One region of the Brevibacterium renqingii genome, then DNA from elsewhere that is predicted to be linked to it. Evidence: riboswitches for the same ligand, from Rfam matches in the RefSeq annotation. Region 1 holds a riboswitch; the other holds the start of a gene.

Region 1 (7,066 bases):
GGTCGGTTCCGATGAGGCCTCGCATGTGCTCGTGGCTCTGGGCATCGAGGCCGAGGTCGCTCAGACGAGCGTCCGCTTCACCTTCCCCGCCGGTGTCACGGACGAACAGGGGCGCCTCGCTTCGCAGGCGGTCATCGAGGCGGCCGAGAGTCTCGCCCTCAGCTACACCTGATTGTGTCCACTCTCACACCCACCAGGCGAGACGCCCCTATCATTCTTCGCGATTCGGAGAGAAAATAGGGGCAAGCATTCGTACCGGGTGTGAGGGGGCCACCATGGATCTGCTGATTCTGTTCATGATTGCCGTGATGTTTTCGACGATCGTGTTCTTCGTCGGGCGATACGCATGCCCGAGGCACGATCGCGTCCCTCTCATGGAGGTCGATCACGTGCTCCTGTGGAATACGCTGCGCCGCGGTTGGCATGCGCTCGGATCGTTCGGACCACTCACCCATTACCCCGACGGATCGTCCGGCACAGCGCACGCCTGAGGTTCGCTCGCGCCTGCCGCTGAATGACAGAACTTCCCTTGTTGTTAAAGTGGCAGGGTGACTTCCTCTGCACCTCAACGTCAGAACCCGTTCGGGGCTTTCGCGGCGCTCGTGTTCGCAGCCGTGTCGATCCTCGTGTTCATCGGCACCGCCGTGTGGTTCTGGATCCAGGCCCCGGACACCGTCGCGAGCCACTTCGATTCCTCGGGACAGCCCGACGACTGGTCGTCGAAGGCGGGCACGCTGGGCTGGCTCGTGCCGATCGGCGTGGGACTCCCCCTGCTCTTCTCGATCCGCTGCATCTGGGAGAAGCTCCCGAGCTCCATCATCAACATCCCGTTCAAGGAGTACTGGCTCGCACACGGCGAGCGCACTTACCTCTATGACTGCCTCATGGAGTTCATGCGCATCCTCGGCGGGGCAATGGCCCTGCTGTTGACGACGGTGCTCGTGATGATCATGCGCGAGGGGCGCGGGGCGACGATGCCGACGGGGATGACGTTCCTTCCCACCGGCGTCTTCCTCATCATCACCGCAGCGGCTCTGATCAACCTTGTCCGCCGGCTCCGCCCGCCGAGGTGAGCCCGGGCCCATGGGCTCAGCGGGCCGGCCTCGGCAGCTTCCCTCAGACGCTCGCGGTTTCGACCGCAGCACCCTGCGGCAGGAAGATGGAGGCGTCCCAGTTCTGCATCGCGTGTGCCGAGGCCCAGAAGTGGAGTTCGTAGACACACGCCTGTTCGAAGGCCGCGCGCATCCGTGCCGCTTCCTCGTCCGGGGCCTTCGCGAGCTCCTGTTCGAGGATCTGCACCGCGTGGCGGGTCGATTCGTCGAACTCCGGTGAGTCATAGGTCTGGACCCAGGCCCGGTACGGATGGTCAGCGGCCATCTGCCCGGCCTCGTCGATGAGCACCTTGCCCATGTGCGCGTAGACCCAGAAGCACGGCAGCACTCCGGCGACGCCTTCCCCGTAGGAGCGGCTGGCAGCCGTGGCGACGAGGAAGGACACATAGCCGAGCGTCGTCGGCGAAGCCTTGGCACCCGCACTGGCGCCGGTGAGCTCGGCATGTGCGGCGGCCAGACGCGAATCGGCCAGCAGCTCTTCGTGCATGCCCTCCTCGACCGTGATCGCCTCGGCCGCCGAGCCGGCCCAGAAGCGGGACTCGTCGCGGTCGACGGTCTTTGCGGCGAGGAAGGACATCGCCTTCGCGTAGCCGTTCAGGTAGATGCCGTCCTGGATGATGTAGTTCGTGAACGCCGTGACGTCGAGGCTGCCGTCGGCGAGTTGGGCGAGGAACGGCAGGTCTTCGATCTGTTCGACGATCGGGCGGACGCGCTCCCACAGCTGAGTGGTCTGCGGGCCGGCGGCGAAATCGACGGTCATGGGAACTCCTTTGTGCTCGTGTGACGTGGTTCAGGCGGGCTGACCGCGGATGATGTCGACCTGATGGTCGACGGGTCCGTGGGCGCCGACGGGGTCGAGGCTGACCTGCCAGTCGGCGGCCGAGGCCAGGGCGCGGGCCAGGAAATCCAGGGCATTGCTGACGGCATCGCCGAGGAGGTCGACACCTGCCGCGAACGCTGCTGTTGCGTCGCCGTCCGCCCCTATCGCGGACACTGCGCGTTCGCGGCCGAGTACGGCCACCTCGGCGGTGATCGCCGCCGACAGCGTGCATCCGGTGCCGTGCGTGTTCGGGGTGGTGAGCCTCGGATGGGTGAACTCGCGGATCTGCCCGTCACGGGTGGCGAGGATGTCGGAGACGTCCCCGTCGCTGCCGTGTCCGCCCTTGAGGAGGACGGCGCCGGGTCCCCGGTCGAGCAGGCGGCGGGCCTGTTCACGCATCTGTGCGGACGATCCCGCCTCGGGTTCGTCGTCTCCGAGCAGCAGGGCCGCTTCGGGGAGGTTCGGGGTGATGAGGTCGGCGACGGGCAGCAGGTGGGTGCGCACCGCGTCGACGGCATCGGCTTCGAGGAGCCGGTGCCCGGAGGTCGCGATCATCACCGGGTCGACGGTGAAGAATCCGAGCCTGCCGGCTGCCGCGCGGGCGGCGACGAGTTCGACGAGTGAACGGGTACCGAGCATCCCTGACTTCGAGGCGTCGACGGGCATGTCGTCGAGCACGGAGTCGAACTGGTCGGCCACGAAGTCGTCGTCGATCGGATAGACCCGAGACACCCCGTGCGTGTTCTGCGCGACGAGCGCGGTGATCACGGTCGTGCCGAGGGTCCCCCGCGCGGTGAACGTCTTGAGGTCGGCGTGGATGCCGGCACCCCCAGAGGGGTCGGTGCCGGCGATGGACAGGGTGATGGGCGGGCGGGTGCTCATGCGTGGCCTCCTGTGAAGGCGGCGAGCAGCTGCTCGGCCGCGGCCTTCGGGTCCTCGGCGGTGCAGATGGCCGAGACCACGCAGATGCCGAGCAGTCCGCGGTCGCGCAGCTCAGGCGCCCGGTCGATGCTGATGCCGCCGATCGCGACAGCCGGGATGCCCGCTTCGATGACGAGTTCGCCGAGGCGCTCGGGTCCGATGCCGTCGGGAGCGTCGGCCTTCGTCGCGGTGTCGTAGACGGGCCCGATGCCGATGAGGTCGACGACGTCGGTGTCGCGGGCGGCGGCGAATTCGGCGCTGTTCGCGGCCGAGAGACCGATCAGCGGTGCCTCGCCCAAGGTGGCGCGCACCTCGGCGACGGTGGCATCAGTTTGGCCGACGTGGATGTGCACGATCTCGCCTTCGTCGATGAGGCGGCGGGCCACCTCGACGCGATCGTTGAGGACGATGGGGACTGTGCGGTCAGTGCCCGCGGTGGCGGAGTCGACGGCGGCGATGACCTGGCGGGTCAGCGAGTAGAAGGCGGTGTCGTCGATGTCCTTGTCGCGCACCTGGACGATTCCCACTCCCCCGGCGACGGCCTCGTGCACGGTCTCGGCGACGCTGCGGCCGGCCGCTTCGCACTGAGCGGAGTCGGTGACGAGGTAGAGGCGGGTGTCGATGCCGGTGAAGCGGTCCTGAGACTGAACGGTCACGCCCTGGTCCCCTGTGTCGTGGGGGCTGTCCGCGGGGTGCGCCGATCCGGCGGTCATGCCTGCACGCCTTCGTCCGCGGTCAGTGTGCCGTGGCTGACCCGGGCCTGGGCCAGCTGGTCGCCGGTGACGGCGTGGAGGGCGTCGAGGAAGCTCACCGAGTAGCTGCCGGGCCCGTGAGCGCCGGCGGCGGCGAGTTCTCCGGCGACGGCGAAGTGCGCGTGGGCGGCGACGACGGCTTCGAATCTCGCCAGGGCGGCCGCGCTGTCGATGGCCGGGTCCCCTGCCGCAGTCGCCGAGACCGTTGCTGCGGAGTCCGGGCCTGCAGTGCTGGAGTCGGCGGTGGCCAGGTAGGCGACGGCGACGGCGCCGAGGGAGCAGCCGGTGCCGATGACCAGCGGCATGAAGTCGTGGCCGCCGTCGATATGGGCGACATGGTCGGTTCCGTCGATGTGCGCGACGACGGCATCACTGGGCCCGGACACCGCGACGATCGCACCGGTCGTGCGTGCCAGCTGGGCGGCGGCGGGAAGGACGGCGTCCACCTCATCGGTGGAGTCGACTCCGCGTCCGCCGAGGCCGACTCCGGCCAGAGCCGCGATCTCCGAGGCGTTGCCGCGGATCGCGGTCGGTCGGTCAGCGGCGGCGCGGCGGATGCGAGAGGTGCGGAAGTCGACCGCGCCGACGCTGACGGGGTCGAGCACCCAGGGCTTGCCGGCGGCAGCGGCGACGTCGATGGCGGCATCGGCGGCGAGCAGCTGATGATTCGAAGCGGTGCCGAAATTGATGAGCACGCCGTCGGCGATGCCGGCGAACTGCCCGGCGTCGGCCTCATGGTCGAGCATCGCCGGGGACGCGCCGACGGCCAGGAGCACGTTCGCGCTGAATTGCTGCACGACGGTGTTCGTGATGCATTGGATGAGCGGATGTCCCGCACGCAGTCGTGCGTTGGCAGAACGCAGGTCGAAGTCAACCATGACGATCCCTTCGCTAGTATGGCCCAGATCAGGTTCGATGGGTGTTCTCTCAGCCTCGCCGAACTCCGCTGCCGCGGATCGTCATGAGGCACCCCATGTCATTGGCTTCGACTGTATCAGCCCCACCGGGACGGGGCGAGTCCGCACGAGCTGGTCGCGCCGCCGATTGCACCGAGCGGACCACTTGGCCTCGAAAGGACCCCTTGCAACTGGTCCCTCGACACCAAGTGGTCCGCTCGGTGAGGGCGGGACTCCCCTACCCCCGGCCGACGTACCTCTGGCCGCGGCGGCTGAGGGCGTCGATGACGACGGCGGTGAGGAGGACGAGCGCGGTGATGATCTGCTGCGCATCGGAGTTGAAGCCGATGAGGTAGAGACCGTTGTTGATCGCTCCGACGACCAGGGCACCGAGCACGGCGGCCCAGGCCGACCCGCGTCCGCCGAAGAGAGAGGTGCCGCCGATGACGGCTGCCGCGATCGCGTTGAGCAGGTCCTGGGTGCTGACCAGGGTCGATCCGGCGTTCGTCGTCACCCCTGTTTTGATGAACCCGAACAGTGCGGCGAGCACGCCCGCGGCCATGAACACGCTGATGCGCACCCAGGTGACGCGGATGCCGGCTCGCCTGGCGGCTTCGACCTTGCCGCCGACGGCGTAGATCGAGCGGCCGTAGCGGGTCTTGCGCAGCACCAGATCGATGACGATCGCGATGACCATCATGAGGAAGAAGGGCATGGCCAGCCCGAAGTCCTGGTTGACGAGGATGAGGAACCCGAACACGATCGCGGCCAGCAGCACGATGCGCACGATCACCGAGGTCCAGCTCGGCGCGTTCAGCCCCTCACGATGCCGACGCAGCTTCGAATGGATGATTCCGGCACCGAAGCCGATGATCGCGACCGCCCCGAAGACGTAGGCCCAGATGGCCGGGAAATAGTAGCTGGCGAAGTCGAAGGCGAAGGTCTCCGACATCGACAGGTTCTTCTGCGTGCCCAAGGTCGTCAGCGTCAGACCCGTGAAGGCGAGCAGGCCGGCCAGGGTGACGACGAAGGCGGGGATGCCGACGACGGCGAAGAACCACCCCTGCACGGCTCCGACGACGAGCCCGAGCAGCAGCATGATGATCAGCGCGATGGCCGGCGGCACACCCTGCCGGACCACGAGCACACCGAGCAGCGAGGCCGCCAACCCGCCCAGCTGCGCCAGGGACAGGTCGATCTCGCCGAGGAGCAGGATGAGGTTGATGCCCAGCGCAAGGATCGCGAGGAAGGCGACCTGGGTGGAGAGGTTGACGAGGTTGGCCGGTGAGATGAAGTTGGAATCGGCCGTCTGGAAGACGATGACGATGACGACGAGCGCGAGGATGACCGGGAACGCCCCCAGCTGCCCCTCCTTGACCCGTCGGACGAACGTGCCGACGACCCCCTCGCTGGAGATCCGCTCATCGGTGATGAAGGAGTTGCGAGTCATCGGCGCTCACCCCTGCGTGCGGCCCTCTTCGTCACGACATTGTCGCTGGCTCCGGTGATCGCGGCGACGAGCACATCGGTGCGTTCGTCCCCGGGGAAGTCGCCGACGTCCTTGCCCAGCCGCAGCACGTGGACACGGTCGGCGACGGCCTGCACATCGGCCATATTGTGGCTGACGAGCAGCACACCCAGATCGCGTTCCTTGAGCCTCTCGATGAGGTTGAGCACCTCGGCCGTCTGTGCCACGCCGAGGGCGGCAGTCGGCTCGTCGAGCATGACCAGGGACGGCTCGCCCAGCAGGGACCGGGCGATCGCAACGGTCTGCCGCTGGCCGCCGGACAGGGCCGCGATCGGCACCCGCACGCTCGGGATCTTCGCCGACAGGCTGCGCAGCAGCTCCCAGGACTTCGCTTCCATGGCCACCTCGTCGAGGACTCCCCCACGGGTCTTCTCGTGCCCGAGGAACAGATTGGCCACGACGTCGAGGTTCTCGCACAGGGCCAGGTCCTGGAACACGGTGGCCACTCCGGCCTTCTGTGCGTCCTTGGGTGAGGAGAACCTCTGCTTCGTGCCGTTCATGACGAGATCGCCCTCATCGGCGGCGTGGACGCCGGCGATGACCTTGATCAGCGTCGACTTGCCGGCGCCGTTGTCGCCGACGAGCCCGACGACTTCGCCGCGGCCGACGGTGAGGTGGATGTCGGTCAGGGCCTGCACGGCCCCGAACCTCTTGTTGATTCCGCGCAGCTCGAGCACGGGTTCGCTGCTGTCTCCCGGCGCCTGCGCCGCCGCGGGGGTCGGTTCGGGTGTCTCAGATGTCATCTGTTCCTCGCTGTCGCCGCCCCGGACTGTCGGCGACCCGGAGGGCCGCCGGCAGGTGGGCTGTCATGTCGCGTCTGCACCGTCGCTGAGTCACTTCACTCCTGCGTCTGCGCAGAGCTTCTTCACGCTGCCGGTGCAGATGTCGTCGGCCTTGATCTGATCGCCGACGATGTCCTTGACCGAGTCCTTGGTGACGACCTTGGCCTCGACGAAGTCCGTCGGGGTGTCCTTGTAGGTCGTTCCGGCGTCGACGTCCTCGCCGCCTGCCAGCGCGACGGCGGCATTCGCGGCGAA
Region 2 (7,066 bases), on a different contig from region 1:
ATCCGGGTGCAAGGGACGGCACACCGCCGCGGGCCGAGGCCTGCGTCGAACTGCCCGGAACGATCTACTTCGCCGGTTCGTCGAAGGTCTGGGGCGGCGGGATGGCCTTCTATGACCATCATGTTCCCGGTCCCACTCCGGCCAAGGCCTATCTCATCACCGCCGAACAGTTCGCCGATATCGCCGCCCAGGAGATGAATCGTCCGCCCGAGGCCGACAGTCCATTGGAGAGCCTCGCATTCGACCTGCCCGTCGGCGCGTCTCATTCGGTGGGGCCGGGAGGCTATGAGACGCTCATCGTCCTCGATGACGTCGACGGCGTCCCCAGCGTCACATTCACCGCTCCCCACGGTTCGGCCGACATCGAGCACACCCAGCCGACCGAACCGTATCTGGCGATGCTGCGCACAGGCACTGCCGAGGTCAGGGACGCCGCTGAGCTTCCCCGGCGCGCAGCTGCACCAGCGTGAGGTCGAGCAGCGGGGTGTCGACCCCCAGCTCGGCGGCCTTGCGGGCCAGATCGCCGAGGATGTGCTCGGCTTCGCTCGGCAGACCTGCCGTGACGTCCCGGTAGAGGGACGAAGTGAACTCCGACCCCTCTGCCGTGAGCATCGACACGGTCATCTCGTGGGACCTCGCGGACACCGGATGGGACGCCGCGGCCGCCACGGATTCGAGCTCCTCGATGATCCGGAGCACATGAGCCCGCCCGTCGGCGTCGACGATCGCTCCGACCGGCGCCCGGAACAGGCAGGTGACGACTCCGGCCGCGGCGATGAAGATCCACTTCTCCCACAGCCCGCCGACGATGTCGTCGATGACCTGCAATCTGAAGCCGGGCACGTCGAGAGCCGTGGACACGGACTCGGGCACCTCATCGCCGGAGAGGTCGCCGATCGTCATCACGGCCAGGTCGGTGAGCTGATGCACCGCACCGTCCTTGACAGTGCCGACGATCTTGACGAGCCCGCCGAGAGTCTGACCCGGGTAGTCGGCCTGCAGACGGTCGATCTGGGCCATGCCGTTGAGGAAGGGGACGATCCGCGTGTCAGCGCCGACGGCGGGGCGGACGTCGTCGAGGACGGCATCGAGACCGTTGGCCTTGACCGCGATGATGACGAGGTCGAAGGTCTGCCGGCTCCTCTCGAGCTCCGCGGCGGTGATCACGCTGACGGAGTTCGTCCGATCAGCCTCCGGCGAGACGAAGCGCAGCCCTTCGGCACGGATCCGCTCCGCCCTCGTCTCCCGAAGGAGGAAGGTGACGTTGCGGCCGGCCTCGATGAGGTAGGTGCCGAAGGCTCCTCCGGTGGCTCCGGCACCGGCGATGAGGATCGTCGGCTCCTGTCCGCTCGCTGCGCTGTGCGTGGTACCCGTCATGCCGATTCCTCCTTGAGCACCCGCGCGGCCGCAGCGGGATCGACTGCCGAGGTTATCGCACGTACCACCACGACACGCTCCGCGCCCGCTTCCCGGACCTCAGAGAGTCTGGGACCGGCCTTGATCCCACCGATGGCGAACCAGGGTTTGACCGCCGAAGCAGCCGTCTCGGCCAGCAGACCCGTGCCCACGGCCGGCCGGCCGGGCTTCGTCGGAGTCTCCCACACGGGACCGACGCAGAAGTAGTCGATCTCGCCGTCCGCTTCGGCGGCGAGCGCCTGTTCCCGCGAATGGGTGGAGCGACCGAGAAGGACATCGGGTCCGAGCACGGCGCGAGCCTGAGCGCTGGTGAGATCCCCTTGGCCGATGTGGAAGACATCGGCGCCGACCAGGAGTGCGATATCGGCACGGTCGTTGACGGAGAACAGCTTCCCATGCCGTTCAGCGACTTCCTTCAGCACCTCGAGGGCGGCGATCTCGTCTCGGGCTTCGAGGGTCTTGTCGCGCAGTTGGATGATGTCGGCGCCGCCGGCGTACGCAGCATCGAGGAACTCGGGAAGATCACCCTGGGCACTCCTGGCATCGGTGCACAGGTAGAGGCTAGCCCGAGCCAATTCGGCTTCCCGCCAGGCTCTTCTCGAGTCGGACACGTCGGTGTGCGGTGGAATATCGGTGGTCATGGTCATAGAGTAGAGGAAGTTCGCGGGAGCCTCCCAACGAGGCTGAGAGGGTGTAACAGCCGACCGTCAGACCTGATGCGGATCATGCCGCCGGAGGGAGAATCCATGCACGTCATCGTCGTCGGTGCCGGAATCATCGGCCTGTCCACCACCTGGTACCTGCGCCACCTCGGCGCCGATGTCACGGTCATCGATCCCGATCCCGCGATGGGCGCCTCCCATGCCGCGGCGGGCATGCTCGCTCCGGCCGCCGAGGTCGTATGGGGGCAGGAGCTGCTGTACCCGCTGCTGCGCACCGCGGCCGACATGTACCCGGAGTTCGCCGCCGAGGTGGCCGACACGGACGCAGCCGATCTCGGCCTCACCGACACCGGAACCCTGGTATGTGCCGGTGATCGTGCCGATCTGCAGGCGCTGCGCGAGCTGCGGGATGCCCAGTCGGGAGCCGGGTTCGCAACGGAACTCATCACCGGTTCACGGGCGCGAGAGCTCGAACCGTCCTTGTCACCTTCGGTCGCCGGTGCCGTGCGCATCCCCGAGGATCAGTCCATCGACCCCAGGAGAGTGGTCTCGGCCCTGCGCTCGGTGTTCGCCTCCGAACTCCTGTCTGCGCGAGTGACCGGGCTGCTGCGCGACGGAGACGCCACCGTCGGTGTCGAGCTCGAGGACGGGCGGCAGCTGATCTCCGACCAGGTCGTCCTCGCCGCCGGAGCAGCCTCGAATGCCGTAGCAGGCGCCCCGCGGCTGCCCGTGCGCCAGGTATGGGGCGACGTTCTGCGCCTGCGTGCTCCCGCCGCGCGCACTCCCCTGCTGTCGAGCACCATCCGCGGCCTCGTCAACGGCCGTTCCGTCTACATCGTGGCCCGCCCCGATGGGGAGCTCGTGCTCGGAGCCAGCTCCCGTGAGGACGGTCGAGCCGGCACTGACGCCGGATCGGTCCACCGCCTCCTCCACGATGGTCAGCGTCTGGTTCCGGGCATACTCGACTGCGAGATCACCGAGATCACCACTCGTGCCCGCCCCGGCTCCCCCGACGATGTGCCCCTGATCGGTCGGATCGACGCCGGCTGCGTCGTCAGCACCGGCTACTTCCGGCACGGCATCCTCCTCGCCCCGCTCGGCGGTCTGTTGGGTGCCGAACTCGCTGTCGGTCGCCGCCCCGAATGGCTGCCACCGGGCGCTCTCGCCTCCGTCTCACCTCGGCGCTTCGATGATGCCGCCGACACCGCTGTTCTGCCCACCACGACCTCGAAGAGGAGCAAACCATGACCGAATCAGCACAGGCAGCCACTATCGTCCTCAATGGCGAACCGCATGAACTGGCCGGTGCCACCTCGGCGCTCGACCTCGTCGCCGAAGTCACCGGACGGGAGCTGCGCGAGGACGGGACCCCTGCCGATGGGGGCCGTCTGGGCATCGCCGTCGCTGTCAACGGCGAAGTGATCCGGCGCGGAGGCTGGTCCGGTTTCGTTCTGACCGACGGCCACACCGTGGACATCGTCACCGCTGTGCAGGGAGGCTGATATGACCTGGACGATCGACGGCACGGATCTGAGCTCCCGCCTCGTCATGGGCACCGGAGGCGCGAGTTCGCTGAGCATTCTCGAAGACGCACTGCGGGCCTCGGGCACAGAACTGACGACCGTGGCGATGCGTCGCTTCGACGCCGAATCGCGTGATTCCGTGTTCACCATGCTGCAGCGCTTGGGCATCCGCATCCTGCCGAACACCGCCGGATGCTATACCGCCCGGGATGCCGTGCTCACGGCACAGCTGGCCCGGGAAGCACTCGAGACGAACTGGGTGAAGCTCGAGGTCATCGCCGACGAGGACACTCTGCTGCCCGATCCGATCGAACTCTTCGCCGCGGCCGAGGAACTCGTCCTCGACGGATTCACGGTCTTCGCATATACGAACGACGATCCGGCGTTGGCGAAGCGACTCGAGGACGCCGGAGTGGCAGCGGTGATGCCAGCCGGCGCGCCGATCGGCAGCGGCCTGGGCATCCTCAACCCGCACAATATCGAAACCATCGTCTCCCGCGCCCACGTGCCGATCATCCTCGACGCCGGTGTCGGCACCGCCTCCGACGCCGCTCTGGCGATGGAGCTCGGATGCACCGCCGTGCTGCTGGCCTCCGCAGTCACCCGCGCCCACGACGCCCAGGCGATGGCCCGGGCAATGGCCTTGGCAGTCGAATCCGGCTATCTGGCGGCCGGGGCCGGGCGGATACCGAAACGACCACTGGCCTTGGCATCGTCGACCTTCGACGGATTGGTCGCAGCCCGATGACCGGAGCGCAGGCGACCACGCCCGTTGCGAGTGCGGACAGCGTGAATCCCGGTCCCCTGGTCGAACCCATTGACACGCTGAACCGGGACGAGTTGGCACGCTATGCCCGGCACCTGAGCCTGCCGGGATTCGGGCTCGAGGGTCAACGACGTCTGCGGGCGGCCTCGGTGCTGGTCATCGGGGCAGGCGGACTCGGTGCGCCGGTGCTCAACTATCTCGCGGCCGCCGGGATCGGGTCGATCACGATCATCGATGACGATGTGGTCGAGACCTCGAACCTCCAGCGTCAGGTAATCCATCGCAGCGTCGATGTCGCGCGGCCGAAAGTCGACTCGGCCGCCGAGGCCCTGCGGCGGCTCGACCCCTCTCTGCACGTGCGCACGATCGAGGCCAGGCTGAGTCCTGACAATGCACTCGACCTCTTCGCCGACCACGATGTGGTCCTCGACGGGGCGGACAACTTCGCCACCCGATATCTGTCCAACGATGCCGCCGAACTCACCGGCACTCCCCTGGTGTGGGGCACGATCTTCCGGTTCGCCGGTCAGGTGAGCACCTTCGTTCCCGGTCACGGTCCGATGCTGCGCGACCTGTTCCCCGATATCCCGGACCCCGATTCGGTGCCCAACTGCGCCGAAGGAGGTGTCCTCGGGGTGCTCTGCGGAACCGTGGGGTCGGCCATGGCCACCGAGGCGATCAAACTCATCTGCGGCATCGGCACCCCCTTCATCGGCCGCCTGCTGCGCTATGACGCTCTGGACGGTGAGTATTCGACGCTGCGGTTCTCCCCCGACCCCGAGCGGCCGGCCGTCACCGACCTCACCGAGGTGGCCGCAGCCTGTGCTGCCGCCGCTGCGCCCGGGACAGCTGCCGGGCCCGATGCCGGGATCGAGGAGATCACCCCTGCCGAGCTGGTCGGACTCGGCACACAGGCGGTGCTCATCGACGTGCGTGAGGACTGGGAAAGGGAACTGTCATCGATCCCCGGGTCCCTGCACCTGCCCTTGGCCAGCGTGCGCGAACGCGGCTGGGATGCGGTCGCCGAAACGATCGGGCGCAGAACCGAACGCGGAGAGTCACCCGGCGACATCGTCATCCACTGCAAGTCAGGAGCGCGCTCGGCCGAGGCGGTCGAACTCCTCAACGACGCCGTCCCGCCCGGAGTGCGACTGCGTTCCCTGGCCGGAGGCATCACCGCCTGGTCGGCTCAGGCCTGAGGCGGCCCGGCTGCCAGTCTGGCGGCGAGACCACGCTCACCGGCTCTCATCACCACCGCATGCATGAGACCCGACAGGGGCCGGAGCATGCGGATCGACCGGCGCGCGGTCGTCACGCACCACAGCGACTCGATCTGTGTGCACCGACGGTCCTCTTTGAGCGTCCAGACTCCGTGGCCGCGCAGATCACCGTGGGCGCTGAAGCTGATCAGCTGCGGCGCCCTCACCTCCTGGGCTTCGATGACGAAGCGCAGAGGCGTGCCCAGTGGTGTGTGCACCAGTATGCGCGCTCGGCTTCCGCACACCAGCCGCTCACCCACGGGTTCGGCACTCGACAGGCCCCGCCACCATTGCGGCCACTCCTCGACCCTTTCGAGTATCGCCCATACGGCTTCGGCTTCGGCCTCGGCGGTCCACTGGTCGTCGAAGTGGAAGGGCGAGGACTCCCCGGCCCGAGGGGTCACATGCACATGGGTCATGGTACGACGGTAGTGTGAAAGACGTGAGTGAGGAAAGCATCGCCAGCAACCGTCGGCCCTCCCCCTTGGGCGGCCGCAAACCGACCAAGGACGATCTCGCGGCAGTCTCCACCGACGATCCGAATGCGATCGACGACGTTCTGCCGAGTGACGGCTCAGGAGTGAAGATGCTCATCGTCGGCATCAATCCGGGCCTATGGACGGCCGCGGTCAACGCCCCGTTCGCCCGGCCCGGCAACCGGTTCTGGCCCTCACTGCATCAGGCGGGACTCACCGACCACCAGGTCGACGCTTCCCGCGGACTCGACCCCGCCGACGAACAGCAGCTGCTCCGACGCGGCATCGGGCTGACGAACCTGACCGGGCGCGCCACCGTGCGGGCCGACGAACTCTCCCGCGAGGAGCTGCGTGCAGGTGCTGATCGTCTCATCGACCGACTGTCCGCGATCCGACCCCACGCGGTGGCCATCGCCGGCATCACCTCGTTCCGGATCGGCTATCAGCAGCCCAAAGCCCGGTTCGGTCGTCAGGACACCTCTCTCATCGCTCGGTGGCCGTCCGAAGTGGCTCTCCATGTGGTCCCGCAGCCCAGTGGCCTCAACGCCCACTATCAGATCGCCGACCTCGCCCGCATCTGGCGCGAGGTGTGGGAGAGCATTGACGACTGAGGTCTACCGTGCCGCTCCGGTGAAGTGCTTGCGGCAGCGAGCGACATAGGAGTCGAGGCCCCCGACGTGGCTGGCATCGATCTCGGTGGCGGCGACAGTCGGGCGTTCGGAGTCTGCGCTCGCGGTCCCTGTTCCGGCGACTCGCGCCTCGGTCCGGTCCACACGTTGGTGGAAGACGGCGTCGCGCCCGCACACGGTGCACACCGCAGTGAGCCTGAGAACTTCTTCTGCCACGGCCATGAAGCTCGGCAGCGGTTCGAACGGGGCGCCGTCGAAGGTCACGCACAGCCCTTCGACGATGACGTCGACGCCCCTGCTGAGGAGGTCATCGACGGCAGGCACCAGATCGGGAC

The links. Region 1 has a riboswitch for thiamine pyrophosphate ahead of thiM (hydroxyethylthiazole kinase). Riboswitches for the same ligand answer to the same signal wherever they lie in the genome.
Region 2: another riboswitch for thiamine pyrophosphate. It lies ahead of thiO (glycine oxidase ThiO); the one in region 1 lies ahead of thiM (hydroxyethylthiazole kinase).

What each region holds. Positions count from the first base shown of each region.
Region 1 is NZ_JADBHG010000001.1:473,812-480,877, forward strand. Features, by position in the region: gene IIE29_RS02135 (cysteine desulfurase family protein) at 1-172, shown strand, start outside; gene IIE29_RS02140 (hypothetical protein) at 276-491, shown strand; gene IIE29_RS02145 (DUF1648 domain-containing protein) at 549-1,073, shown strand; gene IIE29_RS02150 (TenA family protein) at 1,117-1,872, opposite strand; gene thiD (bifunctional hydroxymethylpyrimidine kinase/phosphomethylpyrimidine kinase) at 1,903-2,814, opposite strand; gene thiE (thiamine phosphate synthase) at 2,811-3,566, opposite strand; gene thiM (hydroxyethylthiazole kinase) at 3,563-4,483, opposite strand; TPP riboswitch at 4,471-4,589, opposite strand; gene IIE29_RS02170 (sugar ABC transporter permease) at 4,740-5,951, opposite strand; gene IIE29_RS02175 (ATP-binding cassette domain-containing protein) at 5,948-6,772, opposite strand; gene IIE29_RS02180 (substrate-binding domain-containing protein) at 6,863-7,066, opposite strand, start outside.
Region 2 is NZ_JADBHG010000005.1:25,475-32,540, forward strand. Features, by position in the region: gene IIE29_RS10620 (histone deacetylase) at 1-470, shown strand, start outside; gene IIE29_RS10625 (ketopantoate reductase family protein) at 424-1,377, opposite strand; gene thiE (thiamine phosphate synthase) at 1,374-2,057, opposite strand; TPP riboswitch at 2,070-2,173, shown strand; gene thiO (glycine oxidase ThiO) at 2,163-3,326, shown strand; gene thiS (sulfur carrier protein ThiS) at 3,323-3,580, shown strand; gene IIE29_RS10645 (thiazole synthase) at 3,582-4,349, shown strand; gene moeB (molybdopterin-synthase adenylyltransferase MoeB) at 4,391-5,566, shown strand; gene IIE29_RS10655 (SRPBCC family protein) at 5,557-6,045, opposite strand; gene IIE29_RS10660 (mismatch-specific DNA-glycosylase) at 6,069-6,713, shown strand; gene IIE29_RS10665 (thymidine kinase) at 6,717-7,066, opposite strand, start outside.